Regions from separate parts of the Vibrio gangliei genome, predicted to be linked through region 2. Evidence: predicted binding sites of a transcription regulator. Region 2 holds the regulator's gene; the other holds the start of a gene.
What was found. Region 2 encodes MetJ, which represses methionine synthesis genes. Its sites were predicted from a motif close to TTAGACNTNTANANGTCTAA; they were not measured.
Positions count from the first base shown of each region.

Region 1: a site for MetJ is predicted at 3,612-3,631, ahead of metK (methionine adenosyltransferase). Genes of this name have one in related genera too.

Region 1 covers NZ_AP021869.1:2,073,572-2,088,688, forward strand. Annotated here, with positions in the region: gene epd (erythrose-4-phosphate dehydrogenase) at 68-1,120, opposite strand; gene tkt (transketolase) at 1,274-3,268, opposite strand; gene metK (methionine adenosyltransferase) at 3,823-4,974, shown strand; gene Vgang_RS09570 (DUF2189 domain-containing protein) at 5,228-6,004, shown strand; gene Vgang_RS09575 (SprT family zinc-dependent metalloprotease) at 6,187-6,669, shown strand; gene Vgang_RS09580 (GGDEF domain-containing protein) at 6,764-7,645, shown strand; gene rsmE (16S rRNA (uracil(1498)-N(3))-methyltransferase) at 7,776-8,507, shown strand; gene gshB (glutathione synthase) at 8,571-9,521, shown strand; gene Vgang_RS09595 (YqgE/AlgH family protein) at 9,583-10,146, shown strand; gene ruvX (Holliday junction resolvase RuvX) at 10,202-10,624, shown strand; gene Vgang_RS09605 (DUF3293 domain-containing protein) at 10,641-11,066, opposite strand; gene Vgang_RS09610 (PilT/PilU family type 4a pilus ATPase) at 11,085-12,191, opposite strand; gene Vgang_RS09615 (type IV pilus twitching motility protein PilT) at 12,221-13,258, opposite strand; gene Vgang_RS09620 (YggS family pyridoxal phosphate-dependent enzyme) at 13,284-14,000, shown strand; gene proC (pyrroline-5-carboxylate reductase) at 14,135-14,953, shown strand; gene Vgang_RS09630 (YggT family protein) at 14,993-15,117, shown strand, end outside.
Region 2 covers NZ_AP021869.1:2,398,793-2,413,909, reverse strand. Annotated here, with positions in the region: gene priA (primosomal protein N') at 1-555, opposite strand, end outside; gene rpmE (50S ribosomal protein L31) at 815-1,033, shown strand; gene Vgang_RS11165 (malic enzyme-like NAD(P)-binding protein) at 1,190-2,449, shown strand; gene metJ (met regulon transcriptional regulator MetJ) at 2,587-2,904, opposite strand; gene Vgang_RS11155 (O-succinylhomoserine (thiol)-lyase) at 3,186-4,352, shown strand; gene Vgang_RS11150 (bifunctional aspartate kinase/homoserine dehydrogenase II) at 4,353-6,764, shown strand; gene metF (methylenetetrahydrofolate reductase) at 7,026-7,913, shown strand; gene ppc (phosphoenolpyruvate carboxylase) at 8,063-10,693, opposite strand; gene argE (acetylornithine deacetylase) at 11,067-12,221, opposite strand; gene argC (N-acetyl-gamma-glutamyl-phosphate reductase) at 12,524-13,525, shown strand; gene argB (acetylglutamate kinase) at 13,535-14,314, shown strand; gene Vgang_RS11120 (argininosuccinate synthase) at 14,428-15,117, shown strand, end outside.

The DNA.
Region 1 (15,117 bases), 330 kb from region 2:
ATGAATTTATTATTTCAAGCTAAAAAATAAAAAAACGCGCACTTTTTCGCCACAACAATCACAACCACTATGACTCAATCAGCTCGCCCATGGTTTGAGCAGTATCAAGCATACGGTTAGCAAACCCCCACTCGTTATCACACCAAACCAACATTTTGACTAAACGATGGTTGCTCACTCGAGTCTGTGAACCATCCACAATGGCGCTATGAGAATCGTGATTAAAGTCAATCGAAACCAATGGTGCTTCGGTGTAATCCAATATGCCGTCCAATGTACAACGAGATGCTTCTACAATGGATTGATTTATGTCATCAACTTTCACATTTTTGTGAACTGTGACACTTAAATCCATCGCCGTGACATTAATTGTAGGCACTCGCACTGAGATTGCTTCAAATTTATCCGCAAATTTTGGGTAAATTCTTGCAATTCCTAAGTGTAATTTGGTGTCGACAGGAATGATCGATTGACTGGCCGCGCGTGAGCGACGTAAGTCCGCATGATAAGCATCGATCACTTGTTGATCGTTCATGGAAGAGTGAATAGTGGTAATAGTGCCAGATTCAATGCCAAAGCTGTCATCGAGTGCTTTAATCACTGGAATAATACAGTTGGTAGTACAAGAACCATTTGAGACGACGTGATGCTCCGATGTTAGTGAGTCATGATTCACACCATAAATAATCGTGTTATCGACATCATTAGCGCCAGGATGAGAAAACAAGACGCGTTTTGCGCCAGCTTGAATGTGCGCTTGCCCATCCGCTTGTGAACCAAACTTACCCGTGCAATCTAATACCACATCGACATTAAGATCTTTCCACGGCAGCAATTTGATATCGCTTAAATGCAAGATTCGAATTGAATCAAAACTAGGCTCTGAAGCCGAGCTGGATTGCTCGGCATGATGGATAAATAAATGCTCTTGATCATGGCTAACTCGCTTAAAGAATCGACCGTGACTGGAATCGTATTGCAATAAATGCGCAATCCCTTCTGGCTCAGCAAGCTCATTGATAGCCACAACTTGAATCGATTGGTTCTTACCGCTTTCGTACAGTGCTCGCAGCACGCTACGTCCAATTCGACCAAATCCATTAATCGCTATTCTGAGCATAATTTTTCCATACTGTTGGTTTAAAGAATCATTAGATTTAAGGAGGAGTTATCTTACCTTATCCCTATTTCCAACGCATTATTTCCGAGGAATAAAAAAGCCGAACATCAGTCCGGCTTTAGATTTGATTGACTAGCAATTAAGAAGAGTATCTTAAGCTAGTAATTCTTTCGCTGTCGCAACCACATTTTCAGTGGTGAAGCCGAACAGTTTGAATAGTTCACCTGCTGGTGCTGATTCACCGAATGTGGTCATACCGATGATGCGGCCGTCTAGACCAACATACTTGTACCAATAATCCGCAATACCCGCTTCGATAGCGATACGAGCCGTCACGTCAGATGGCAATACTGATTCACGGTAAGCAGCATCTTGCTTATCAAATGCATCGGTAGATGGCATAGAAACCACACGTACTTGCTTGCCTTCTGCTGTTAGTTGCGCCGCAGCTTCTACTGCTAGTTCAACTTCAGAACCGGTTGCAATCAAGATCAGTTCAGGTTTGCCTGCACAATCTTTCAGGATGTAAGCACCTTTAGCAATGTTTGCTACTTGCTCAGCGGTACGCTCTTGCTGTGCTAGGTTTTGACGAGAGAAGATCAACGCTGAAGGCGCATCTTTACGCTCGATAGCCAGTTTCCATGCTACTGCAGATTCAACTTGGTCACATGGACGCCATGTGCTCATGTTTGGTGTCATGCGTAGAGAAGCCATTTGCTCAACCGGTTGGTGAGTTGGGCCATCTTCGCCTAGGCCGATTGAATCGTGCGTGTAAACTTGGATGTTTTGCACTTTCATCAATGCCGCCATACGCATTGCGTTACGCGCGTATTCCATGAACATTAGGAAAGTTGCACCGTAAGGGATGAAACCACCGTGTAGTGCGATACCGTTGATGATAGCGGTCATACCAAACTCACGTACGCCGTAGTGTACGTAGTTGCCAGATGCGTCATCAGCAGTCAAAGATTTAGAACCAGACCACATAGTTAAGTTCGATGGTGCTAAGTCCGCAGAACCGCCCATAAACTCAGGTAAGATTTGACCAAATGCTTCTAGTGCATTTTGTGATGCTTTACGTGATGCAATGTTCGCTGGGTTAGCTTGAAGATCAGCAATGATAGCATTTGCTTTTTCTTCCCACTCTTTTGGCAAATCACCCGCCATACGACGTTTGAATTCGTCAGCAAGCTCTGGGTAAGCCGCTTCATACGCTGCCAATTTTTCGTTCCAAGCTGCTTCTTTTGCTGCGCCCGCTTCTTTTGCATCCCACTGCGCGTAAATATCAGCAGGAATTTCAAATGGACCGTGCTCCCAACCTAGTTGAGCTTTAGTCGCCGTGATTTCATCAGCACCTAGTGGCGCGCCGTGACAATCGTGCGTACCCGCTTTGTTTGGAGAACCAAAACCGATAACCGTTTTAGTACAGATAAGCGTTGGACGAGGATCTGCTTTTGCAGCTTGGATCGCCGCTTCAATCGCATCTGAATCGTGACCATCAACCGCAGGAATGACATGCCAGCCGTAAGACTCAAAACGCTTAGGAGTATCGTCTGCAAACCAACCTTCTACGTGACCATCGATAGAAATACCGTTGTCATCCCAGAATGCGATTAACTTACCAAGACCTAACACGCCCGCAAGAGATGCAGCTTCGTGTGAGATACCTTCCATCAAACAGCCATCGCCTAGGAATGCGTATGTGAAGTGATCAACAATGTCGTGGCCTTCACGGTTAAATTGAGCCGCTAACGCTTTTTCAGCTAATGCCATACCAACAGCATTGGTGATACCTTGACCTAAAGGACCTGTGGTTGTTTCAACGCCTGGTGCATAACCGTACTCTGGGTGGCCCGGAGTTTTAGAGTGCAATTGGCGGAAGTTTTTCAGTTCAGAAAGAGGAAGGTCGTAACCAGAAAGGTGAAGCAAAGAGTAAATCAACATTGAGCCGTGGCCATTCGATAGAACGAAACGGTCGCGATCAAACCACTCTGGGTTTTGTGGATTATGATTTAGGTGACCACGCCAAAGCACTTCAGCGATATCGGCCATGCCCATTGGTGCACCTGGGTGACCTGAATTAGCCTGTTGAACACCATCCATGCTCAGTGCGCGGATTGCATTTGCTAGATCTTTACGAGACGTCATGTCTGCTCCTGGTTTTTGCGTAAGCGATTTTATTAAGGTTGGAAAAGTAGATTTTTGGGAAAAACCTACTTCTAATGCTGCGCGGTATTGTCGCAAAGCCCCCGCATGACTGCAAATATTAACGAGGTCAAAATTGCGTTTTTTTCGCTCTTTTATGGGCTTTTTTAGCAAAGTCACATAATTCGTCAACAGCGCCAGTAATTATGGGAACGCAATCGAATACGTCAATAGAGGATATCGCCATATCGATGTACAGTATTGCGCCACTCTCATGCACAATTGGTTCTATCTTGTTGCTGTTTAATTGCAAAAAAGGCTTGTAATTCGACCAATCAAAACTAGAATAGACGTCTAGATGTAGAAACACCTACAAAATGAGTGTTTTTAATTAACGATTTTAATAAGACGCGTTAAGCCAAACAGTAATCTCTGGTTTGAATCAAAGTATATTTGAATAAACATAGAGATGAATTGCTAACGCGTCTTTTCTAACTCAATCACCCTCCCCCCGAAAAGCGTGTGAGTCAGGGTGATCTAAAGTGGAGCATTCACGAATGTCTAAACATTTATTTACATCAGAATCAGTATCTGAAGGCCATCCAGATAAAATTGCTGACCAAATTTCTGATGCAGTATTAGATGCGATTTTAGAGCAAGACCCGAAAGCACGCGTGGCGTGTGAAACTTACGTAAAAACCGGCATGGTTATGGTGGGTGGTGAAGTTACCACTTCTGCCTGGGTTGATATTGAAGAACTGACTCGTCAAACCGTACGTGACATTGGTTACGTTCATTCTGACATGGGCTTTGATGCAGATTCTTGTGCTGTATTAAATACAATCGGTAAGCAATCTCCAGACATCAACCAAGGTGTTGATAAAGCCGATCCTAAAGAACAAGGTGCTGGTGACCAAGGCATCATGTTTGGCTATGCTTGTAACGAAACTGAGGTATTAATGCCTGCGCCAATCACTTACTCTCACTTGCTGGTGCAAAAGCAAGCAGAAGTACGTAAAAACGGCACCCTACCTTGGTTACGTCCTGATGCGAAATCTCAGGTCACTTTCCAGTACGACCAAGGAAAAATTGTAGGTATTGATGCAGTGGTGCTTTCAACTCAACACTGTGATTCAATCTCAACGCCGGATCTACGTGAAGCGGTAATGGAAGAGATCATCAAGCCAGTATTGCCTTCTGAATGGTTGTCGAAAGAAACGAAATTCTTCATCAACCCAACCGGTCGTTTTGTTATCGGTGGTCCAATGGGTGACTGTGGTCTAACGGGTCGTAAAATCATCGTTGATACCTACGGCGGCGCAGCTCGTCACGGTGGCGGTGCGTTCTCAGGTAAAGATCCATCAAAAGTAGACCGTTCAGCAGCTTACGCGGCTCGTTACGTGGCAAAAAACATCGTGGCAGCAGGTTTGGCAGATCGTTGTGAAATCCAACTTTCTTACGCCATCGGTGTGGCCGATCCTACATCAATCATGGTGGAAACCTTTGGTACTGAGAAAGTGCCTTCTGACATCATCATTGAAGCGGTACGTCAACACTTCGACCTACGTCCATACGGCCTACAAGAAATGTTGAACCTACTTCAGCCTATCTATAAGAAAACGGCTGCTTACGGTCACTTTGGTCGTGAAGAATTCCCTTGGGAAAAAACAGACAAAGCAGAATCAATTCGCGCTTTCGCTGGTTTATAATCGGCTAGTTTTTAATCTCATTGCGTTTTCAAAAACTTACTTTAAACCCTTACCACTCGGTGAGGGTTTTTTATTGCCTATCACTTTTTCATAAACCATTTTTGTGGGTATTTTTTGACCACTTTATTTGTAATTTTGCCCAAGCCCAACAATAGTTATACATAAGATGTAAAAGTGCCTGAGCCGATAAGATAAAAATGCTCTAGGTAATGATTATTTCTGGGACCGTCTTGAATAAAGACAAGGAGGATGTATGCCTCGAACTGCAAAACCATCAGATTTTAAAACACCGGATAGCGAATATGCACGAACCATACCCTGTGCCGCTATTCCATTTTCCGCCCCACTCAGTTGGGTGAAGCAAGGCTTTGCCGATATTTTCAAAGCGCCAATCATCAGTTTCTTCTACGGGATTTGCTTTGCCCTTGCCGCAGCCGGAATTGAATATCTGGTTTACTTACAAGACTCACACTTAGTTATTTTCCCCAGCTTGATCGTATATATGCTGATCGGGCCTTTTCTTGCTCTTGGCTTGTATGACGCTAGCTGGCAGGTAGAAAAGCATCATAAACCCAAACTCTTTCACTCAATTAAAGCCATTCGACGTAACGGCGTATCACAATGGAGCTTTGCGGTTCTACTTTGTGTGGCAATGATCTTCTGGATGCGAGTCGCTTCGTTGTTGCATGCTCTTTATCCTGAAATGCAAGGGGCTTCGCTACAAGCGTTCCTCCCCTTCTTAATTAGTGGCTCTGTTGTTGGTTTGATTTTTTCATGTGTGATTTTTTCTATATCCGCCTTTTCAATTCCGCTGATGATGGAAAGACGAGTCGATATAATGACGGCGGTCTTTACTAGCTACAACGCAGTAAAAAATAATCTCGCTCCGATGATCCTCTGGGCGCTATTGATTGTGCTAGGTATTGCGATTGGCTTTCTAACGACAGGGATCGGCATGATCATCACTATGCCCGTACTCGGCTTTGCGACTTGGCATGGCTATCGACAAACCATACAACGTAAACATTAATTCTCCGCATTGCACATGCATCATATCGCCAAGGATGGCTTCTCCTAATCAAGTCGATTACACTTGGGCTCTGCTTTTATTTTAAAGGCAGAGTTCATTTATTGCGCCACCTTTCATTTGGAGGAGCGCTTTCTTATACAAGATACTATCGTTGTTAGAGAACCGCAGTGCCCACAGTCGCTATTCCTCAAAACATTCAACAAGCCATACAGCAAAGCTTAATCAAGCATTTGAATAAGGCTGAACGTGTTTTTCAATACCCATTCCCTTTGCCTGAAGTGCAATTTACGGTACGAGGCAAAGTCGCAGGTAAAGCCTACCTAAATCAATGGCAGATTCGATTCAACCCAACACTGTTGATTGAAAATACCAAAGAATTTGTTGAGCAAGTGGTACCGCACGAATTAGCTCACCTGGTGGTTTACCATCAATTTGGACGAGTAAAACCGCACGGTAAAGAATGGCAGTATGTCATGAGTCAGGTGTTTGACCTGCTCCCAGAAACGCGCCATAGCTTTGATGTGTCCTCCGTACAAGGCCAGACTTTTTCTTACTTATGCCAATGCAGAGAACACCAACTGACTATTCGTCGTCATAATAAAATCTTACGCAATCAAACTCAGTACCACTGTACTTTATGTGGATCAAAGCTCACCCCAGCATGAATATTTAGATTTGTGATAGCAAAAGGAAGTGAGATTCGTATATTATCCCTATGAATAGTAAGTTCATCGTGTTTTTAAGCAATGAGTTCAAACCATGTCACTAGATCAAGATGAGTTACAACACATATTGGAATTGCACCCCAATCCATTTGTTGTGCACGTCAATTTCAAGCCTCTTTACGCCAATGAAGCCTTCGCACAATTCAGTGGCCTTGAGAGTGTTGCGCAAGTATTAGAACTCGACTCTTTAATGGTCTTGATTAACCCTGAAGAACACGAAGATTCACGTCAGCGTTATCAAGATGCAATCCAATACAGCCAGACTGAACCTAGAGTCATTGCACATACCGATTTAAATGGCAACCCTGTCTTAGTCGAAATCATAGATAAAAAAGTCACTTGGCAAAGTCAGCAAGCCTTGTGCACTTACATTAGTGTGGTCACAGATACCATCAACAAAGAACGCCACTTAAAGCAAATGGCCGAGCAAGATTATCTTACTGAGCTGCCTAATCGACGCTATATATCACGCGTTCTGGATAAGCTGAGCCTATCGGGCACCTCAAATCAGTATTTTGAAGCGATTCTCGATATTGATCATTTTAAAAGAGTGAATGATCAATTCGGCCATTATTCCGGTGATAAAGTGCTGCAGCAATTTGCACAAATCCTAAGATGTTTTGTCAGACAAGAAGACCACCTTGCCCGTCTTGGTGGAGAGGAATTTATTCTTTTACTCAAAGAACACAACATCGATAATATTGAACAACGGCTGAATGATTTACGCCGCTTGGTTGAGCAAACGTCCTTTTGTGTCAATAAGAAAGAAAATCAATCTCTTCGCTGTACTTTATCGATCGGCGCGACACAAATTCAACCCAATGAAGCGCTAGACTTAAGCTACCGTCGCGTAGACAAAGCCCTTTATCAAGCGAAGCAAACTGGTCGTAATAAAGTCGTGCTTATCAACGATTAATGTCCCCTATTCGTTCAAGCAAGTTTTAATCACACATTCCATACCAGCAAGTTAACCGCTGCTACCCCTTGTTTTTTACAACAAAAACATCCATGTTATGAAAAGCGGTTAACCTTATACAGGTCATTACATGAGAATCCCTAGAATATATCACCCTCAGACCATTAATGGTTTGGGGACACTTAGCTTATCTGACGATGCCGCCGGTCACGTTGGACGTGTCCTGCGTATGACAACCGGACAAGACGTGCTCCTGTTTGATGGCTCTGGCGCTGAATTTCCAGCTACCATCAACGAAGTCTCCAAGAAAAACGTGACGGTTGAGGTCAAAGAGCGTATTGAACGTAGCATTGAATCTTCTTTGAATCTGCACCTTGGCCAAGTCATTTCTCGTGGCGACAAAATGGAATTCACCATTCAAAAAGCCGTTGAACTTGGCGTAAATACCATTACACCACTTATTTCAGAACGTTGTGGCGTTAAACTCAATGCAGAGCGATTCGAGAAAAAACTGCAACAATGGCAAAAGATTGTGATTGCGGCATGTGAACAATGTGGTCGAAATGTCGTACCTGAAGTTCGCCCTTTAATGCAGTTAGAACAGTGGTGCGCAGAAGATTACGATGGCCTCAAACTTAATTTACACCCAAGAGCCAAGTACTCAATCAACACTTTGCCTGAACCGGTGAATAAAGTGCGCTTATTGATAGGCCCAGAAGGTGGGTTGTCTGATGAAGAAATTCAAATGACCGAACAATATCAGTTTGAAGAAACTCTGCTTGGTCCTCGCGTCTTACGTACAGAAACCGCAGGTTTAGCGGCAATTACCGCCCTACAAGTTCGCTTTGGCGATCTTGGCTAATCCAAATACACTTATGCCTAGTCCACCAGCTAGGTGTGTAAACTCGCCAACTATGGAGTATCAATAATGAAAATTGGCATCGTAATGGACCCGATTTCTACTATTAACATCAAGAAAGATTCAAGCTTCGCTATGCTGTTAGAAGCGCAACGTCGTGGCTGGGAAATCCATTACATGGAAATGTCCGATCTACACCTTGAGCAAGGCAAACCACTGGCCGATACCAAAATCGTGACCTTGTTTGACGATAAAAACAAATGGTATGAATTCACGTCTGAGCAATCAATTGAATTGTCGGAACTTGATGCGGTATTAATGCGTAAAGATCCTCCGTTTGATACTGAATACATCTACGCCACCTACATTTTGGAACGCGCGGAAGAACAAGGCACTTTGATTGTGAACAAGCCACAAAGCCTACGCGACTGTAACGAAAAACTGTTCACCGCTTGGTTCCCTGAATTGACTCCAACCACACTGGTTACTCGTAAAGCAGATAAAATCAAAGCCTTCCGTGACCAGCATGGTGATGTGATTTTAAAACCACTAGACGGTATGGGTGGCGCGTCCATTTTCCGCGTGAAACAAGACGATCCAAACGTTTCTGTTATCATCGAAACTCTCACCAATCACGGCCAAAACTACGCCATGGCGCAAACCTTCGTTCCTGATATCAGTAATGGCGATAAACGTATTTTGGTGGTGGATGGCGAACCTATGCCTTACTGCTTGGCTCGTATTCCCGCTAAAGGAGAAACGCGTGGTAATTTGGCCGCCGGTGGTCGTGGTGAAGCCCGCCCACTCAGCGAAACTGATCTCAAGATCGCTCAAGCTGTTGCTCCAACATTGAAAGAAAAAGGCTTAATTTTTGTTGGTTTAGATGTCATTGGTGACAAGCTAACCGAAATTAATGTAACCAGCCCAACTTGCATTAAAGAAATCGAAGCCGCCTTTAATATTTCGATTACAGGCAAGTTGATGGATGCGATTGAACGTTACGTGCAAGCTCGTTAATCACCTTCAAATCATGGCCGTGTATAAGTGCGCGGCCATTTTTTAACAGAAAGGAAAACGGATGAATTTAACCAATCACTTTCTGATCGCCATGCCTAGTATGCAAGATTCGCACTTTACTCGTAGTGTTATTTACGTCTGTGAGCACAATGATGACGGTGCTATGGGGTTGGTTATCAATGATCCTGTTGGTATCGATTTAAACAACATGCTCAATCAAATTGATATTGAGCCAGTTCATCCTCGAATTTGCCAACAAAGCCTCGCTGCACCAGTATTAAATGGTGGGCCAGTAGCTAATGATAGAGGCTTTGTGTTGCATACTCGCAAAGACAATTATCAGTCTAGTATTGATATCAGTAATGAGCTTGCCGTCACCACGTCAAAAGACATACTGACAGTTCTGGGCACGGAAGCTGAACCGAAACGCTTTATTGTTACTTTAGGCTATTCAGGGTGGGATGCAGGCCAACTAGAACAAGAATTATTAGACAATGCTTGGCTCACAGCACCGGCCAATTTAGATTTATTATTTGATACTCCAATACACTCACGCTGGAAAAAAGCGGTGCAATTATTGGGTATCAGCGTAGCGCAACTGTCTGGCGATGCTGGTCACGCTTAACGCCCTTAACCTGAACTCGGGATAGCTTAACTCCAATTCGATATAGAGAAACTCCATGACCAACCAAACCATTATGGCATTTGATTACGGTACCAAAAGCATTGGGAGTGCCATAGGCCAAACCATTACAGGTACTGCCTCACCATTAAAGGCGTTTAAAGCACAAGACGGCATCCCGAATTGGGACGATATCGAAAAGCAAATTAAAGAATGGCAACCGGATCTCGTGGTCGTTGGACTTCCTACCGATTTGCATGGCAAAGACTTAACTGACATTACCGCTCGTGCCCGTAAGTTTGCTAACCGCCTTCATGGTCGCTTTGGAGTTCAGGTCGAGCTGCATGATGAGCGCCTTTCCACTCAAGAAGCTCGCTCAGAGTTATTTTCGATGGGAGGCTATAAAGCACTCAGCAAAGGTAACGTCGATTGCCAATCGGCGGTGGTTATCCTAGAAAGCTGGTTCGAAAATCAATATTAACCTCAACTAAGGTTAATTAAACCAGTTTGATCAGGTTGGGCGGGATGTCTCGTCCAACATCACCAAAAACAATGGCATTTTGCTGATACTTCTCCCCCAGCGCTTTTGCCCGTTCCAAATCAATATTGGCAATAAAGAATCCGTATTCGGTATCCCAATCAGAATCAGGGCTTGGAATACCGTCGCCAGAACCGATCATAAAACCGAGTTCCGTCAGTTCTTGTTGTAGCTTTTGGTTGGCTAGCTGATTATCTGCTTCGGTCGTGGTGTTATAGGAAAACGGATTAAAGGCGGTAATGATCGCCCATTGCCCTATTCCCGATGCTTGGCAAAAAATCTCGAATTCAGAATGATGGTGGTCAATTTTCAAATCAAATTGACGCCCTCCTACAGCCACTTGATAGGTGGTTTTTTCATATTGATGTACGAGATCTTGATCCATAATCAATTATCCTCAGAGCTATAAATCGATTTTAATGTCTTTTAACTTACTAGTTTCAAAGCTCGAGCCAGTACCAGAAGACTTCAACATCATACGCAAATCATTGGCAGAATCTGCGCAATGCATCGCATCATCCAAGGTGATTTTATCTTGCTGTAATAAATTAAATAACGCTTGGTCAAAGGTCTGCATACCTGATTCATTTGAACGCATCATGGTTGTTTTCAACTCATGCAATTCACCACGGCGAATCAAATCCGACACCCTAGGTGTATTAAGTAAGACTTCAAATACCCCGTGACGACCATTGTCATTTTTATCTCGCACTAATTGCTGAGCGACCACACCTTTTAAGTTTAGTGATAAATCAAACAAGAATTGCTCTTTTTGCTCTTTCGGCACTAAATGCAAAATACGTTCAAGCGCTTGGTTGGCGTTGTTGGCGTGCAAGGTCGCCATACATAAATGCCCCGTTTCCGCAAAGGTCATGGCGTATTCCATGGTTTCACGGTTACGAATTTCACCAATCAAAATCATATCTGGCGCTTGGCGTAATGAATTTTTCAACGCAATTTCATAGCTTTCTGTATCAAGCCCCACTTCACGTTGTGTGACGATGCATTTTTTATGCTCATGCACAAATTCAATGGGGTCCTCTACCGTCAAAATATGGCCGGTTTGAGTTAAGTTACGATACCCTGTCATCGCCGCCATCGACGTTGATTTACCCGAACCGGTCGCCCCAACCACCAGCACTAAACCACGTTTGGCACTAGCCAGATCTTTCAGTACTTCGGGTAGGCTCAGCTCTTCCATCGTAGGAATGCGCGTTTCAATGCGACGAATCACCGCACCAGGTAATTCTCGTTGGAAAAAGGCACTGACACGAAAGCGTCCACTAGAACTTACAATGGCAAAGTTCGCTTCATGGGTTGTTTGAAATTCGGCTTGTCGCTCAGCATCCATCATTTCAAATAACAGAGCTTCTACCCCACTACGATCTAAAGGCTCACCATGTGCTTTAAGCTCGCCATTAATGCGATATAAACATGGTGCATCAACCGTTAAATAAATATCCGATGCTTTCGAAGACACCATGATTTCTAATACTTGAGACAACTGCATTACGATTCCTATTTATTCTGACTGAGCCATTAGTATGGAGAGGCCATCGTTTCAATTTTGGTTTCAACTTCTTCTTTTTCCACCAAACCTTGCAGCAATAGCTGACGTGCGGCTTGCTCCATGGTTTGCATACCAATTGACGAGCCCGTTTGGATCATCGATAGCATTTGCGCCACTTTATCTTCACGGATCAGGTTACGAATCGCAGGGGTGGCAATCATCACTTCATGGCAGGCTACACGGCCTTTATCACTGCGCTTTAACAGTTTTTGAGCAATAACCGCACGTAAAGATTCAGACAACATCGAACGCACCATGTCTTTATCCGCCCCTGGGAACACATCAATAATACGGTCGATGGTTTTAGCCGCCGAACTGGTATGCAAAGTACCAAACACCAAGTGACCCGTTTCCGCTGCAGTTAAAGCTAGGCTAATGGTTTCTTTATCACGTAGCTCACCCACCAAAATCACATCAGGGTCTTCACGCAAAGCCGAACGTAACGAGGCTTCAAAGCTATGGGTATCACGATGAACTTCACGCTGGTTTACCAAGCACTTATAGCTGGTATGAGTAAATTCGATAGGATCTTCAATGGTTAAGATATGTTTTTTATGGTGCTTATTGATGTAATCAACCATCGCCGCCAAGGTCGTGGATTTACCCGATCCGGTTGGGCCAGTGACTAACACTAAGCCTTTTTCATAATTGGAAATTTTTTCAAAGATTTCTGGCGCATCAATGTCTTCAAACGAAGGAATGATCATTGGGATGGTACGAAAAACCGCTGCGCAACCACGAGACTGGTTAAACACATTGACACGAAAACGGCCCACATTAGGTAGTTCAAACGAAAAGTCGATTTCAAGCTTTTCTTCAAATTCACTACGCTGAGCATCATTCATAATATCGAACACCAAAGCATGAACATCAGAATGGCTAAATGCTTCCATATCTAACTTTCTTACATCGCCATCAATGCGTAACATGGGAGGCACACCTGCAGAAAGATGTAGATCTGATGCATTATGCTTTACACTAAAATCCAATAACTCAGCGATGTCCATTTAAATTCCTTATCGAAGAAAAACTATGATGTGTTCTGATAAAAATAGTATTCAACAAAACCTTGAACAAATCCGACAGCAAATTCGAGCGGCAGAACAACAATACTCCCGCCATTCTAACTCAGTACAGCTACTTGCAGTGAGCAAAACTAAGCCAATTGAAGCAATAAAACAGGCGATTGACGCAGGTCAAACCCAGTTCGGCGAAAATTACGTTCAAGAAGGCGTTGATAAAATTCAATACTTTGCTCAACACTATAACCACAGCGAACTCGAATGGCACTTTATTGGCCCAATTCAATCCAATAAAACTCGACCTATCGCAGAAAACTTCGACTGGGTTCACTCGATTGATCGTGAAAAAATTGCTCAGCGTCTCAATGATCAACGTCCTGCCGAGTTACCTCCTTTACAAGTACTGATTCAAGTCAATACCAGTGGTGAAGCCAGCAAATCCGGCATTCAGCAAGACGAAGTTTTTGCTTTGGCAGAGTTGATAAATCGCTTGCCGAACCTCACATTAAGAGGGTTGATGTCGATACCTGAAAACGTTTCAGACCATCAGTCTCAACTGGCAGCTTTCAATCAATTGGCTGAAATTCAAAGTAAATTGCACGCCCTTTATCCGCAAATGGATACGTTATCGATGGGAATGAGCGGTGATATGCCAGCGGCGATTGAAGCAGGCAGCACTATGGTTCGTATCGGTACCGCGATTTTTGGTGCCCGTGATTACCGCTAGCTCGCGTTGAGCTGGATATAATTCACTTTAAAACGTAACAAGGCTTTCGTTTTGCGTGAAAATTCAAAACGCTAGCGAACAGATTCGATATAATGGCGAGCAAATGGATTTGCCAAGATTAAAGGATAGACGACATGGAACAACGTAAAATCAGCTTCATCGGCTCAGGCAATATGGCACGCTCAATATTCGCAGGCATGCTATCAAGTGGTTATAAAGCCGGAAATATTACTGCCACAGGACGTGATACAAACAAGCTGAAAAATTTATCTGACTGTTATGGTATCCATACCACTACGGATAATATCGCAGCAGTGGAAAGCGCAGATGTAGTGATTTTATCGGTGAAACCACAAATGATGGCCGATGTGTGTGCGGACTTTCAATCATTGGATTTAAGCAATAAGTTGATCATTTCTATCGCAGCAGGTATCTCAGCAAGCCGTTTAAATGACATGCTCGGCCAGCAAGTACAATTAGTCCGCGTCATGCCAAATACCCCATCATTGGTTGGCAAAGGCATGAGTGGTTTATACGCCACCGATACCGTATCGGAAGACGACAAAGATTTCGCTGGCGATTTAATGTCGGCAGTCGGTGAGATTTGTTGGGTAGATGAAGAATCTGGCATCAACAATATCATTGCAGCCGCGGGCAGTGCGCCAGCCTACTTCTTCTTGTTTATGGAAGCGATGCAAAAAGAAGCCATGGCGCAAGGCTTCAATCAAGACACCGCGCGTTTATTAGTCCAACAAGCGGCATTAGGTGCTGCGGAAATGGTAGTGGCGAATCCTGAGCTGGATTTATCCACCTTACGTGAACAAGTAACATCAAAAGGTGGCACCACAGCCGAAGCCATTCGTACTTTTAATGAACATCATCTCTCAGACATCGTAGCTAAAGCGATGCAAGCTGCAGTAAACCGAGCGGAAGAGATGGAAAAACTGATTTAATTTTTAGACTTAAGTTTACTCATTACAAGGTTTCAACACATGAACTCAATGACTTTTTTAGTTTCAACCGTATTCGACCTCTACATCATGGTCGTGATTTTACGAGTCTGGCTACAGCTGGCTCGCGCAGATTTTTACAATCCATTTTCACAATTTGTCGTCAA
Region 2 (15,117 bases):
TGGTTTTGCCGGCTGACTATGTTTGGCTTCAATCCATCCTTTATCTTGCAGCGTTTTGAGAGTAGTGCTATTTACTTCTTCATCAATCATAGCTTGATGGCTTAATGGGCCATTTTCTAGCATGCGCACCACCTTGGCTTGCTGGTGGGCACGACCAAATCCAGCTATCAATTGGTTTTTACCCGCTTCGGTGATATGCCATTCTTTTAAACTGGTGAAATCGGCGGGCTTACCTTTTTTAAGTAGAGACGGTAGCGCCATAGCCAATGTATCACCAAGTGGGTATTGATAAAATTGGCTACACCATTGCAGTAATTGATATAGAGGTTTAGGCCAAACTGGACGTGCATCAAGACAGGCTTTGATGGGTTTAAGTTGCTCAAGCGGAAAATCAGAGTGATCGACAATATTGACCACAATGCCAATCAGTGTTTGACGGCCAAAAGGCACGGAGACTCGTCCGCCAATCACGGGAAACAAATAGTTGGGGATGAGGTAATCGAAGCACTTATCTAAAGGAACGGGCAGGGCAACTTGAGCAATATTTGGCTGCATAAGTAAGAAAAGCGTCCTTTAAAATGAATACAACAAAGAAAAGTCATGATAAAACAACCGTTATCGGAAATATAGAAGAAAAACTCAGCAAATGTATTGATCGATGCAGGGTTATTCACTATTATACTGCGCCTCTAACGGTGTATGTTTTTTACACCATTTTTTAGTAACTACGTATGGTGTCTGGCCGATCTTGTTGCCTTTGAGTAGCAAGAGGAAGATTCAGATAGCGATACGGACCAATATAAAGGTTTGTCCTATGAAAACTGGTATCCACCCAGAATACAAAGCTGTAAACGCTACTTGTTCTTGCGGTAACTCTTTCGAGTTCAACACTACGCTAGACAAAGACACAATCCACCTAGATGTATGTGACAAATGTCACCCGTTCTACACTGGTAAGCAACGTATCGTAGATACAGGCGGCCGTGTTGATCGCTTCAACAAGCGTTTTGGTACTCTAAGCAGCAAAAAATAATCTGCCACTATTTTTTAGTGTTAGACCGAATTGGAAAGGGATGCTTAGGCGTCCCTTTTTTCTTATCTAAAATTTAACACCTGCGCTACCAAGTTAATCTTCTATCCTTTAATATTACGATTTCTTGTTCCCCTCGTATTTTAGGATTACATCATTATGTCAGATGATCAGCAGCAAAATGATTTTCGCCAAAGAGCACTTGATTACCACGCTCAACCAACAGCGGGTAAAATTGCCATCTCACTTACCAAACCTGCCGATACCGCAGAAGATCTTGCTTTAGCGTATAGCCCAGGTGTGGCTGAGCCGGTTCGTGAAATCGCGCTGAATCCTGATAACGCTTATAAATATACCGCTAAAGGTAATACGGTTGCGGTGATTTCAAACGGTACCGCGATTCTTGGTCTTGGCAATTTAGGGCCATTGGCGTCTAAGCCTGTTATGGAAGGTAAAGCATTATTGTTCAAACGCTTTGCTAACCTTGATTCGATTGATATCCAAGTAAAACACCGCACCATTGATGAGTTTATCGATACCGTTGCCAATATTGCCGATACTTTTGGTGGCATTAACCTAGAAGATATTAAAGCGCCGGATTGTTTTGAAATTGAGCGTCAATTGGTTGAGCGTTGTGATGTACCCGTATTCCATGATGACCAACACGGTACCGCGATTGTAACGGCAGCAGGTATGTTGAATGCGATTGAGTTGCAAGGTAAGAAACTGGAAGACTGTAAAATCGTGTGTTTAGGTGCGGGCGCAGCGGCGGTGGCTTGTATGGAGCTATTGATCAAATGTGGCGCATTGCGTGAAAAAATCTACATGCTAGATCGTAAAGGCGTGATCCACACTCGTCGTGATGACCTAAATGAATATAAGCAATTATTTGCTAACAACACCGATATGCGCACCTTAGAAGATGTGATCAAAGGGGCTGACTTATTCCTCGGTGTATCGGGTCCAAACTTATTGCCACCAGAAGCATTAGCGTTAATGGCAGATAAACCTGTGGTGTTTGCTTGTTCAAACCCAGACCCGGAAATTAAACCTGAAATTGCTGCCAAAGTACGTAACGATTTGATCATGGGTACTGGCCGCAGTGATTATCCAAACCAAGTGAACAACGTGATTTGTTTCCCATTCATTTTCCGTGGTGCATTAGACGTACGTGCGAGCGAAATCAATGATGAAATGAAGCTGGCTGCCGTCGAAGCGATCCGTCAATTAGCCAAACAAGACGTGCCTGCAGACGTGTTAAAAGCGGCGGGTGTCGATAAGCTAGAGTTTGGCCCTGACTACATCATTCCAAAACCAATGGATCCACGTTTGTTATCTGAAGTGGCTGGCGCTGTCGCTCGCGCTGCGGTTGAATCGGGTGTGGCGCGTATTGAGTTGCCGGAAGAGTATCAGCGATAACGGAACTCGAATTTCGTTTCTCGTGATTCGAAAAAGCAAAAGCCAGAACGTTGATTCGTTCTGGCTTTTTTATAGTGAGGCATTACAGCGAGAAAAGATATTCGAGAAACGAGCCACGAGTATCCCGAGGCACGCTGTTAATCATCAAAATTCTCAAATTCAATGCCCATTTCTGTCATCAAACGTTTTACTTCGGCAGGAAGATCATCAGGGCGGTCTTTACGCAAATCTTCATCGGTTGGTAATGGTTGACCTGTATAAGCATGTAAGAAGGCTTCACATAGCAGTTCGCTATTGGTGGCGTGACGTAAGTTATTCACCTGACGGCGAGTGCGTTCATCGGTCAATATTTTAAGCACTTTTAATGGAATCGATACTGTGATTTTTTTCACTTGTTCGCTTTTTTTTCCATGTTCTGCATACGGGCTTATGTAGTCACCGTTCCAATCTGCCATCACGCACCTTCGTTCTGATTATTTATAAATAAGTCACGGCGCTAATTTTAGGTGCATTTACCGCCAAAAGTAAAGACATTTAGATGGCTAGAGGTCTTGACGTCTTTTGTGGTGAGAGATAAAGTACAGCAATGTTCGCTCATATATGAATAAGCGCGATTAGCTCCATTATTGATTGCAATAATTTTGATAAATTACGCCCGTCTAAATAGCGCTTTGAAAGTATTTGAGTATAGTGTCTGTATACAAAGATTGTGCACGCAAAGGAAAGGAATACGCCAATGAGTTCAAGAAAGCCCGCCACTGTCGCCGTTCGTACTGGAATTGAGTCTGATAGCCAATTTAATGCCGTCGTTCCGCCGATTTACCTTTCGACTAATTACGGCTTTCCTGCTTTTGGTGAAGTGCCAAAATACGATTATACCCGTTCGGGCAACCCCAACCGTGGCTTATTAGAGCAAGCGCTTTCAGAACTAGAGCAAGGTGCCGGAGCGGTGATTACCAACTGTGGTACTTCGGCACTGAATTTATGGGTGTCGGCGTTTATTGGCCCAGAGGATCTGATTGTTGCCCCGCATGATTGTTATGGCGGTACCTACCGTTTATTTAATACTCGTGCGCAAAAAGGCGATTTTAAAGTTCAGTTTGTCGATCAATCGAATCAAGCGGAATTTGATGCCGCGATCGCGAAAAAACCGAAACTGATTTTATTAGAAACACCGTCAAACCCTTTGGTGAGAGTGGTGGATATTGCTGCAGCTTGTGCAAAAGCTAAGCAAGTGGGCGCATTAGTCGCGGTGGATAACACTTTCTTGACACCTGTGTATCAAAAACCATTAACGTTGGGCGCTGATTTTGTGGTGCATTCCACCACTAAATACATCAATGGGCATTCTGATGTGATCGGTGGCGTGATCATCGCCAAACAAGCCGAACATGCCGAAACACTGGCCTGGTGGGGCAATTGTATTGGTGCAACTGGGACGCCGTTTGATAGCTATATGACCTTGCGTGGTCTACGTACGCTTGCGGCCCGTATGCGAGTGCATGAAGAAAGTTCACAAGATTTATTAGCATACTTACAAGACCAGCCATTGGTGGGAACGATTTATCACCCAAGCCTGCCGCAGCATCCTGGGCATGATATTGCTAAGGCTCAGCAGAGTGGGTTTGGTTCTATGCTCAGTTTTGAAATTAATGGCAGCATGGAACAGCTCAAGACCTTTGTGGGTCAGTTACAATTATTCTCTTTAGCGGAATCGCTAGGGGGAGTGGAAAGTTTAGTGTGTCATCCTGCGTCGATGACCCACCGAGCTATGTCAGATGAAGCGCAAGCAGAAGCGGGAATTTCTCCACTGTTGCTACGTGTGTCTGTGGGATTAGAAGACAGTCAGGATTTAATTGCTGATTTAGAGCAAGCTTTCAAAAAAGCACAAGAGGTAGCGTAAATGACATCTGCTCGTCAGTTACACAAGTTTGGTGGTAGTAGTTTGGCCAATCCAGAGTGCTACAAACGAGTCGCCAACATATTAAAAGAATATTCAGCGCCAGCGGATTTGATCGTGGTTTCCGCGGCAGGCAGTACCACCAACCGTTTGATCGATTGGATTAATGCATTAGAAAAAGATGGCCGAATTGCTCATGAAATTTTGCAGCAATTGCGTCAATTCCAAATTGGGTTAGTTGAAGAACTATTACCGGAAGAAAAAGCCGCGCCTTTACTGGAATTACTGAATAAAGAGTTCACGGCGCTAGGGGATATTACTGGTCCCATCAATGACGTGAAACGAGCCAGCATTCTTGGCCATGGTGAAGTGTGGTCATCTCGTGTTTTAGCTACATTGTTATGTCATCTTGATATGGAAGCAGCGCAAGTCGACTCTCGTGATTTCTTACGTGCAGAGCGTGGCGCGCAGCCAGAAGTCGATCGCGGTCGTTCGCTGCCTTTATTGAAAGATATTCTTGCTCAACATGGTAAACGCCGGGTCGTAATTACCGGTTTCATGGCTCGCAATGAAGCGGGTGAAACGGTACTTTTAGGCCGCAATGGCTCCGATTATTCTGCCACTGTGATTGGCGCCTTATCAGAAGCCATACGAGTCACTATTTGGAGTGATGTGGCGGGCGTGTATAGTGCGGACCCACGTAAAGTGAGTGATGCCTGTTTACTGCCGTTATTGCGTTTGGATGAAGCGAGCGAATTGGCTCGTTTAGCCGCGCCAGTTCTGCATAGTCGTACCTTACAACCTGTGGCACAAAGTGCGATGGATTTAAGCCTACGTTGTAGCTATCAGCCTGAATCAGGTTCGACTCGCATTGAGCGCGTGTTGGCATCGGGCCGTGGTGCCAAGATCATCACTTCATTAGACGAAGTGTTACTGATTCAAGTGAACTTTGGCGCCGGACATGATTTCTCTCGTTTAGAAGCCGAATTAATGCGTTCATTAACTCGTGCGCAATTACAGCCTTTGGCGACCCTATCTCAACCCGATCAAGGCAGTGTATCTCTGGCTTATACGGCGGAAATTGCCGCAGGGGCATTAACCTATTTACAAGACACCGCGGTTGGCGCTGAAATCAAACTGCTTGAAGGCTACTCTATGGTGGCGGCTGTGGGCGCAGGTGTAACCATTAACCCGAACCATTGCTACGGTTTTTATCAGCAGCTGAAAAATGCCCCTGTTGAATTTATGTCGGAATCAGAATCTGGCTTAAGTTTGGTCGCAATTTTACGCAAAACCGATGTGGCTAAACTGGTGGTTGGCATTCATACCCAGTTATTTCAAGCTCAGAAACGCATTGCGATTGCTCTATGCGGTAAAGGCAATATCGGTTCCAGTTGGCTGGAATTGTTTGCCGAGCAAAAAGCTGAATTAGAAAAACGTCGCGGTATGAGTTTCGACCTTGTTGCGGTTGTGGACAGTCAAACCTATTGGCTAGATTTAAACGGTATCGACCCTGAACAAGCGTTAACGCGTTTTGCTGATGAAGCGATTGAGAATGATGGCAAAACTTGGCTGGAAACTTTAGCTCATCAAACCGATTATCATGAAGTGGTGGTGATGGATGTGACAGCAAGTTCGGATCTTGCGGCGCAATATGAGCAAATCGCAGAACATGGTATGCATTTAATCTGTGCCAATAAAGTTGCTGGTTCGGCCTCAACCGAAGATTATCAGCGCGTGGTCAATGCGTTTGAAAAAACAGGTCGTCATTGGCTATATAACGCCACCGTTGGTGCAGGTTTACCGGTTAACTACGCCATTCGAGATTTACGCAATAGTGGCGATCAAATCACAGCGGTATCGGGTATCTTCTCTGGTACGTTGTCTTGGTTGTTCCAGCAGTTTGATGGCAGCATTCCTTTTACCGATTTAGTCGATTTAGCCTGGCAACAGGGGTTAACTGAGCCGGATCCTCGCTCAGACCTTGATGGCTCAGATGTCATGCGTAAATTGGTTATTGTCGCCCGTGAATCGGGTTTAGAAATTGAACCTGAAAGCGTTAAGGTGGAATCTCTAGTGCCTGATGAGCTAAAAGATTTATCTACCGATGATTTCTTCGAGCAAGGACATGTGCTGAATCAGCTCTTATCAGAACGCTTAGCGAAAGCGCAAAAGCAAGGTAAAGTGCTGCGTTATATCGCCCGTTTATCGCGTGATGGTAAAGCTACCGTTGGCGTTGAGGCGCTTTCTCCGGAGCATGCGTTAGCCAACTTATTGCCGTGCGATAACGTGTTTGCGATTGAGAGCAAGTGGTACAAAGATAACCCGCTTGTGATTAAGGGCCCGGGTGCCGGTCGTGCTGTGACGGCGGGCGCGTTGCAATCGGATCTCAACCGTTTATCTAACCTTATCTAAACTCTTAAAGACGCAAATATTCAATGCCACGCCTTACTTTAAGTCGTGGCATTGTTGTATTTAATACTTGCTCGATAAAATCATGAAGAAAATTCATGTTTATGGGATTGACATTCGATCCCATTCAATACATTCTGTAGACATATAGACGTCCAAATGAGTTTGATTTGAATATATCAGCGGCTAAGGATGCATCTGAGATATTTTCTAGTTTTTTAGGTAAGCGATTTTAGTGAGTGGCAAAGCCACAGGGAGTTAAACATGAGTTATTCACATGCAGGGCATATTGATGCGCTAAATCACAACGTGGCTGATTTAGCAGGTAAAATCAACGTATCGTTTGAATTCTTCCCACCTAGCAGTGAGAAGATGGAAGAAACCTTGTGGAACTCAATTCATCGCTTAAAGACACTTCAGCCTAAATTTGTTTCCGTGACGTACGGTGCCAACTCTGGTGAACGTGATCGTACCCACTCGATTATCAAAGAAATCAAAGATCAAACTGGTCTAATCGCAGCTCCACACCTTACTTGTATTGATGCTTCTCGTGAAGAATTAAAAGAAATCGCACAAGATTACTGGAACAACGGTATTCGCGATATCGTAGCGTTGCGTGGTGATCTACCACCAGGTGGCGGCAAGCCGGATATGTACGCATCAGATTTGGTTGAGTTGCTAAAAAGCGTGGCAGATTTTGACATTTCTGTGGCGGCTTATCCTGAAGTGCATCCAGAAGCGAAAAATGCGCAAGCTGATCTGATTAACCTGAAACGTAAAGTAGACGCCGGTGCCAACCGTGCGATTACCCAGTTCTTTTTTGATGTTGAAAGCTACCTGCGTTTTCGAGATCGCTGCGTAACAGCGGGCATTGATGTGGAAATTATTCCTGGCATTTTACCGGTTTCTAACTACAAGCAAGCGAAGCGTTTTGCTGATATGACCAACGTACGTATTCCAAGTTGGATGGCAAAACAATATGAAGGTTTGGATGACGATCCTGTGACGCGTCAAATGGTCGGAGCAAGCCAAGCGATTGATATGGTGCGCACATTAAGCCGTGAAGGGGTGAAGGATTTCCACTTCTATACGCTTAACCGTTCTGAAATGACTTACGCACTTTGCCATACTTTGGGTGTGCGTCCGCGTTAATTTTTCCTTTAAAGTTGTTTATATATGGCTGATAAATTTAGGTTTATCAGCCTTTTTTATACGTGACTTTTTAGAAGTGCATGGCAAAAACAAAAAACCGCGCTGACCTTAATCAGCGCGGTTTGATTTTATTGCTCAAAAGCCAAAGATTATGCGGTGTTGCGCATACCTGCTGCGATACCCGCAATGGTCAACATTAACGCTTCTTCGAGTTCAGAAGATGGGTTTTCTGTTTGACGTGTACGGTATAGCAATTCTGCTTGCAGCATATTCAATGGCTCAACGTAGATATTACGTAAGCGAATGGATTCTAAGCCCCAAGGATCGCTTTGCATCAAGTTCTCGTTATTCTCCACGTTCAGAACGGTGACAATGTCTTTTTGCAACTGTTCACGTAGACGCTCGCCAAGCGGCCATAATGACTCATCAGTTAAGCGGTGATCGTAGTAACGAGAAATATCAATGTTACATTTCGAGTAAACCATTTCTAGCATGCCAAGGCGCGTTGAGAAGAATGGCCATTCACGACACATTTCTTCTAGCATTGGCTGGTGGCCTTGATCGACCGCGTGCTGGATAGCTTCACCAGCGCCAAGCCAGGCTGGAAGCACTAGACGGTTTTGGCTCCAAGAGAAAATCCACGGAATCGCACGCAAGCTTTCAACACCACCGTTCGGGTTACGTTTTGATGGGCGAGAGCCTAGTGGTAATTTACCAAGCTCTAGCTCTGGCGTTGCTGCGCGGAAATAAGGAACGAAGTCTGGTTCACCACGGACAATGCCACGGTAAGCATCACAAGACACATCCGAAATGGTTTGCATCAATTCGCGCCATTCTTTTTTCGGCTCTGGTGGTGGCAGTAGGTTCGCTTCAAGGATAGCGCTGGTGTACAAGTTAAAGCTGTTAACCGCAACATCAGGTAAACCCAGTTTAAAGCGGATCATTTCGCCTTGTTCTGTTACACGCAAGCCGCCTTTTAAGCTGCGAGGTGGCTGTGAAAGTAGTGCAGCATGCGCTGGAGCACCACCACGTCCGACGGTACCGCCACGACCATGGAATAGCGTTAGCTCGATACCTTCCGCATCAGAGACTTTCACTAGTTTGTCCATCGCATCATACTGAGCCCAGCCCGCAGCCATTACACCTGCATCTTTTGCTGAGTCAGAATATCCGATCATCACCATTTGATGGTTGTTGATGAAGTTACGATACCAATCGAGTGAGAACAACTGCTTCATGACGGTTTCAGAGTTGTTCAAGTCATCCAGCGTTTCGAATAGTGGGCACACGTCCATGCGGAACTTGCAGCCGCACTCTTGCAAAATTAAGTGAACCGCTAATACGTCAGAAGCGGTACGCGCCATAGAAATAACATAAGAACCGAAGGCTTCACGAGGATGCTCCGCCATCACACGACAAGTATCTAGCACTTCTTGTACTTCAGGAGAAGGCTCCCAATTACGAGGCAGAAGAGGGCGTTTTGAGCTGAGCTCTTTAATTAAGAACTGTACTTTTTCATCTTCTGACCATTGGTCGTAGTCGCCGATTTCTAAGAAACGGGTCATTTCGGCAATCACATCAGAATGGCGGGTACTTTCTTGGCGAATATCAAGGCGCACAAGATGGATACCAAATGCCTTAACACGGCGTAGCGTATCAAGTAGTGAGCCTTCCGCAATGATGCTCATGCCACATTCGTGTAGTGATTGGTAACAGGCCAGTAGTGGGTCCCAAAGTTGCTCCACGCGCTCAAGGATTGGCAGGTTAGGAACTTCGGTGCCATTAATGCGAGCATCCAGCACGGCACAGGTGTTATTTAATAAAGTACGCAGACGTTTTAGGATAGCGCGATACGGTTCGTGTTCTTCACCAGATAGCTCACGGACTTTGTTATTGCATACTGTCATTGATAATTCAGTGATTAAATCTTGAATATCAGTGAGGTATAAATCGGCTGCTTTCCAGCGAGATAACAGTAGGACTTCCGCGGTAATTGGGTGAGTTACATTTGGGTTACCATCACGGTCACCGCCCATCCAAGAAGAAAAGTGCACAGGGCGAGCATCAATCGGCAGTGCTTCGCCAGTGAATGATTTCACACGACCGTTAAATTCACGTAGGAATTCAGGTACCGCTTGCCATAGAGAGTTTTCTACTACTGCAAAGCCCCATTTCGCTTCATCAAGCGGTGTTGGACGTTGCTGGCGGATAACATCGGAATGCCAAGACTGAGCAATTAAACCTTCTAGGCGGCGTTCAGTACGAACACGTTCACGGCTAGAAAGGTCACCAAGCTCGAGTTTAGATAGGCAATCGTTGATTTTGACCAGCTTATTGATCATAGTACGACGCGCAATCTCGGTCGGGTGGGCCGTCAGTACTAGCTCAATGTTTAATTCTTTAATGGCTTGCGCCGCATCTTCTTTACTGATGTTGTTGGACGCCAGTTTGCCAAATAATGATTCAATCGCATCAGGCTCACACACGTATTCTTCACAGTGGCGTGAAATAGTGTGGAATTGCTCTGCAATATTGGTCAAGTTAAGGAATTGGCTAAAAGCGTGCGCCACAGGAGTGAGTTGATCGTCAGGAAGGTTTCTGATCTCTTCGATCAAGTTTTCCCTGTCTTCCTGATTCCCTGCGCGAGCTGATTTAGAAAGCTTACGAATGGTTTCAACTTTATCAAGAATCTCTTCACCATGAGCTTCTTGAATGGTTGCGCCGAGTAAGTCACCGAGCATGCGAACATTGCTCTTTAAAGCGGCATATTTTTCATTCATCGTCGTTTCACCTTGTAATTTAATTACATCCATTTAATTTTTAAGCATTACAATCTAGCGAAATTATTTGCACTGAGTCAAATATTTGCCGCTATTGTGAAAAAATAATACCAACCTTCTTGATGTGAATCAGTTCTTTTTCATTGGTACAATTTTTCATCTTGTCGAGCGAACACTTTGTTATCTATACCATAATTCGGGTACAGCCCTCGGTATCGCCAAGCGCTTAATGCGGTGTGCTTCAATTTTTACTCATTAGGCCCAAAAGCCACGTTGTTTTCTTAATATCAATAAAGTAGCGATCAGGATAAAGCGTTAAATCTGCAAACTATCTTTACTTACTGATGTTACTAACTTCACCGAACCGATATTACTAGCGGAAGCAGTACTCATACATGGATTTGGTCAAGATATTGATGGTTGGATCGATAAATTCAAACGCTAAGAATTCATCAGGCTGGTGTGCTTGGTCAATCGAGCCAGGCCCCATGACGAGAGTTGGACACACTTGCTGTAAAAATGGCGCTTCAGTGCAATAGTTGACAGTTTCCGATGGCATATCGGTGAGTGATTCCATGCTTTGAATAAACGGATGATCATGTTGACATTCGTAACCTGGGATCGCTTCATGCAAAGGAGTAATATTAATACGACCTGGCCATTTCTCTTGCACCTCTTTGAGCGCGGCGGTGAGCATGTTGTTTAGCCCATCTAAGCTGATGCCCGGCAGTGGACGTACATCGTAGTGCAGTTCACAACAACCACAGATACGGTTGGCGCTGTCACCACCATGAATATGACCTAGGTTTAACGTTGGGGTTGGAATATCAAATCCTGGGTGGTGGTATTCTTTAATCAATTGATTACGTAGTTGCATTAATGCAAACAGCACTTCATGCATGATTTCAATGGCATTGACGCCCAGCGCTGGGTTAGACGAGTGTCCAGAGTGACCTGTAACGCGAATGGCGTTGGCAACGTGGCCTTTGTGGGCGCGAATGGGCTTGAGGCTGGTCGGCTCACCAATAATACAATAGTCGGGTTTATAGGGCGCATCCCCATTTAAACACGATTCAGTAAAGTGGCGAGCGCCAAGCATACTGGTTTCTTCATCGCAAGTAGCCAAAATATAAAGCGGCTTGGTTTGTTTTGACCAATCGACTTTTTTCACCGCTTCTAAGATAAACGCAAAGAAGCCTTTCATGTCGGCAGTGCCTAAACCATAGAAACGATTGTTATCTTCTGTTAAGGCGTGCGGATTATAATTCCAGCGACCTTCATCAAATGGCACCGTGTCGGAGTGGCCAGAGAGAAGCAGTCCACCTTCCCCTTGTCCTTTCTTCGCGATCAAATTGTGTTTGCCTTCGGCGACTTCAATGACTTCCACCGCAAAGTCTAAATCTTTCAGCCATTGCGCCAATTTAGCAATGACTTCCGTATTACCTTGATCCCAGGTTGGATCGGTCGCGCTAATGGAAGACGTGGAAATAAGGTCACGGTAAACCTCTTTAAAATTCGGTATTGTCATAATAATTCCATTTATTCTGATGCAAAGTTCGGTTTTTAGCTCGAACCAAATTGAGTCACGAAAGAAGACAGACCTTATCCATCAAGCTTTTCACCATTGTGCGTTATTCGCTTTCTATTGACAAGAAGCTAAGAAAACGATAAAACACATATTAAATCATTATTTGTGAATAAAAAATCACATATTGCAGTTTTTAAAGAGTGTGTAGTCAGATTGAACTCTCTCATTGCAGTGGTCATGAACCGCTGATATCGTAGAGACTAAATGGAAACATTAGCACACAAACAAATGGATAGGTGAGTATGCTAAAAACAGTGATTATTGGTGCCAGTGGCTACACAGGTGCAGAGTTGGCGTTAATGGTGGATAAGCATCCACAGCTCACGCTATCGGGTTTATATGTATCAGAGAATAGTGTTGATGCAGGTAAGCCTATCTCCGATCTGCACGGTAAATTGAAAGGCTTAGTTGATTTGCCTGTTTTGCCTTTGACTGACGCCAATGACATCGCTCAGCAAGCGGATGTGGTCTTTCTCGCCACCGCCCATGAGGTCAGCCACGATCTCGCTCCGACTTTCCTTTCCAATGACTGTACCGTATTTGATTTATCGGGCGCTTATCGCGTTAAAGCGGATGGCTTCTATCCGCAATATTACGGTTTTGAACATACGCAAACCCAATGGCTGGAACAAGCCGCTTATGGTTTAGCGGAATGGAATGAAGAGCAAATTGCTCAATCTCAGTTGATTGCCGTTCCAGGTTGTTATCCAACCGCTTCTCAATTGGCGATCAAACCTTTAGTTGAATCTCAACTGCTTGACCTTAACCAATGGCCGGTCATCAATGCCACCAGTGGTGTAACGGGCGCTGGTCGTAAAGCGACGATGACCAATAGCTTCTGCGAAGTGAGTCTGCAACCTTATGGTGTATTTAGCCACCGTCATCAACCTGAAATCGCTTCTCATCTTGGCTGCGATGTCATTTTCACACCTCATTTAGGTAATTTCAAACGCGGCATTCTTGCGACCATTACCATGAAATTGGCTGATGGCGTCAGTGAGCAGGATATTCAACAAGCATTTGAACAGGCATATCAAGGTAAACCTGCGGTACGTTTACTCGATACTATTCCACGTCTGCAAAATGTCGAAAATACGCCGTTTTGCGATATTCATTGGAAAGTACAAGGTTCACACATCATTGTGATGTCAGCGATTGATAACTTGCTTAAAGGCGCGTCTAGCCAAGCGATGCAATGTTTGAACTTGCGTTACGGTTTCCCGGTTTTAACCGCGTTAGTATAAGGCGAAGCAATGAGTTTAAATCCTTTAGTGATCAAATTAGGTGGGGCGGTATTATCGGATACCGACACGCTGGCGTTATTGTTCCAAACCATTGCGAATTATCAACAACAAGCTCAGCGTCAGATTGTCATCGTGCATGGCGGCGGTTACTTAGTTGATGAGTTAATGGATAAGCTGCAGCTTGAAACCGTGAAGAAAAACGGCTTACGCGTGACCCCTTTTGAGCACATTAATTACATCAGTGGTGCATTAGCAGGAACGGCCAATAAATTGTTGCAAGGCCAGGCGATGAAGCTAGGTTTGACGGCGGTAGGTTTGAGTTTAGCGGATGGCGGATTGTGCCAAGTCACGCAATTATCGGAAGAGCTAGGTGCGGTTGGTGAAGCAAAATCCGGTAATGGCGCGGTACTGCAGGCGATTTTAAATACTGGCGCGTTGCCGATCATTAGCTCGATTGGCATTACTCTTGATGGCCAATTGATGAATGTTAATGCAGACCAAGCGGCGGTAGCGGTGGCGACAGCCTTGGATGCCGAATTGGCGCTATTGTCTGATGTTTCTGGTGTGCTCGATGGTGATAAACAATTGATTGCCGCGCTCGATCAAACTCAAGCGGATGCGTTGATTGAGCAAGGCGTGATCACCGATGGCATGATCGTCAAAGTGCAGGCGGCTTTGGATGCGGCAAAAGAATTGGGCCGCGCGATCGAAGTCGCAGGCTGGAAGAATCCACAAAAATTAACTGAATTATTTGCTGGCAACAGCATTGGAACACGCTTCTTACCTTAATGGTGAGAGGGGATTTTATTTTACATTATCCACGGATCAACGCTGAACAAATGAACGCTAGATTAGCGTGCGTGATTCCAAGGAAGGCAATATCAAATTTTGGGAGAAGTACAATGGGTAAATTAAGCGTTGATAAATCAAGCATCAACAAAGTGGTAGTCGCTTATTCTGGTGGCTTGGACACTTCCGTTATCATTCCGTGGCTAAAAGAAAACTACGAATGTGAAGTGGTCGCTTTTGTGGCGGATGTAGGCCAAGGTGAAGAAGAATTAGTTGGCATCAAAGAAAAAGCCATTGCTTCGGGTGCCTCGGATTGCTACATCGCCGATCTTAAAGAAGAAATGGTGGCGGATTACATTTACCCAACCCTAAAAACGGGCGCCTTGTACGAAGGTAAATACCTGCTAGGGACTTCAATGGCGCGTCCAATCATTGCGAAAGCACAAGTAGAAGTGGCACGTAAAGTGGGCGCGGATGCTTTGTGTCACGGTTGTACCGGTAAAGGTAACGACCAAGTTCGTTTCGAAGGCGCATTTGCCGCACTTGCTCCTGATCTGAAAGTGATCGCACCATGGCGTGAGTGGGACTTAGTCAGCCGTGAAGAATGCTTGGACTACCTAGCAGAGCGTAATATTCCGTGTACTGCCTCTCTAACTAAGATTTACTCGCGTGATGCTAACGCATGGCACATTTCAACCGAAGGTGGTGTGTTAGAAGATACGTGGAATGCACCAAACGAAGATTGCTGGGTATGGACGGTTGATCCTGAGCAAGCGCCAAATGAAGCAGAATATGTGTCACTA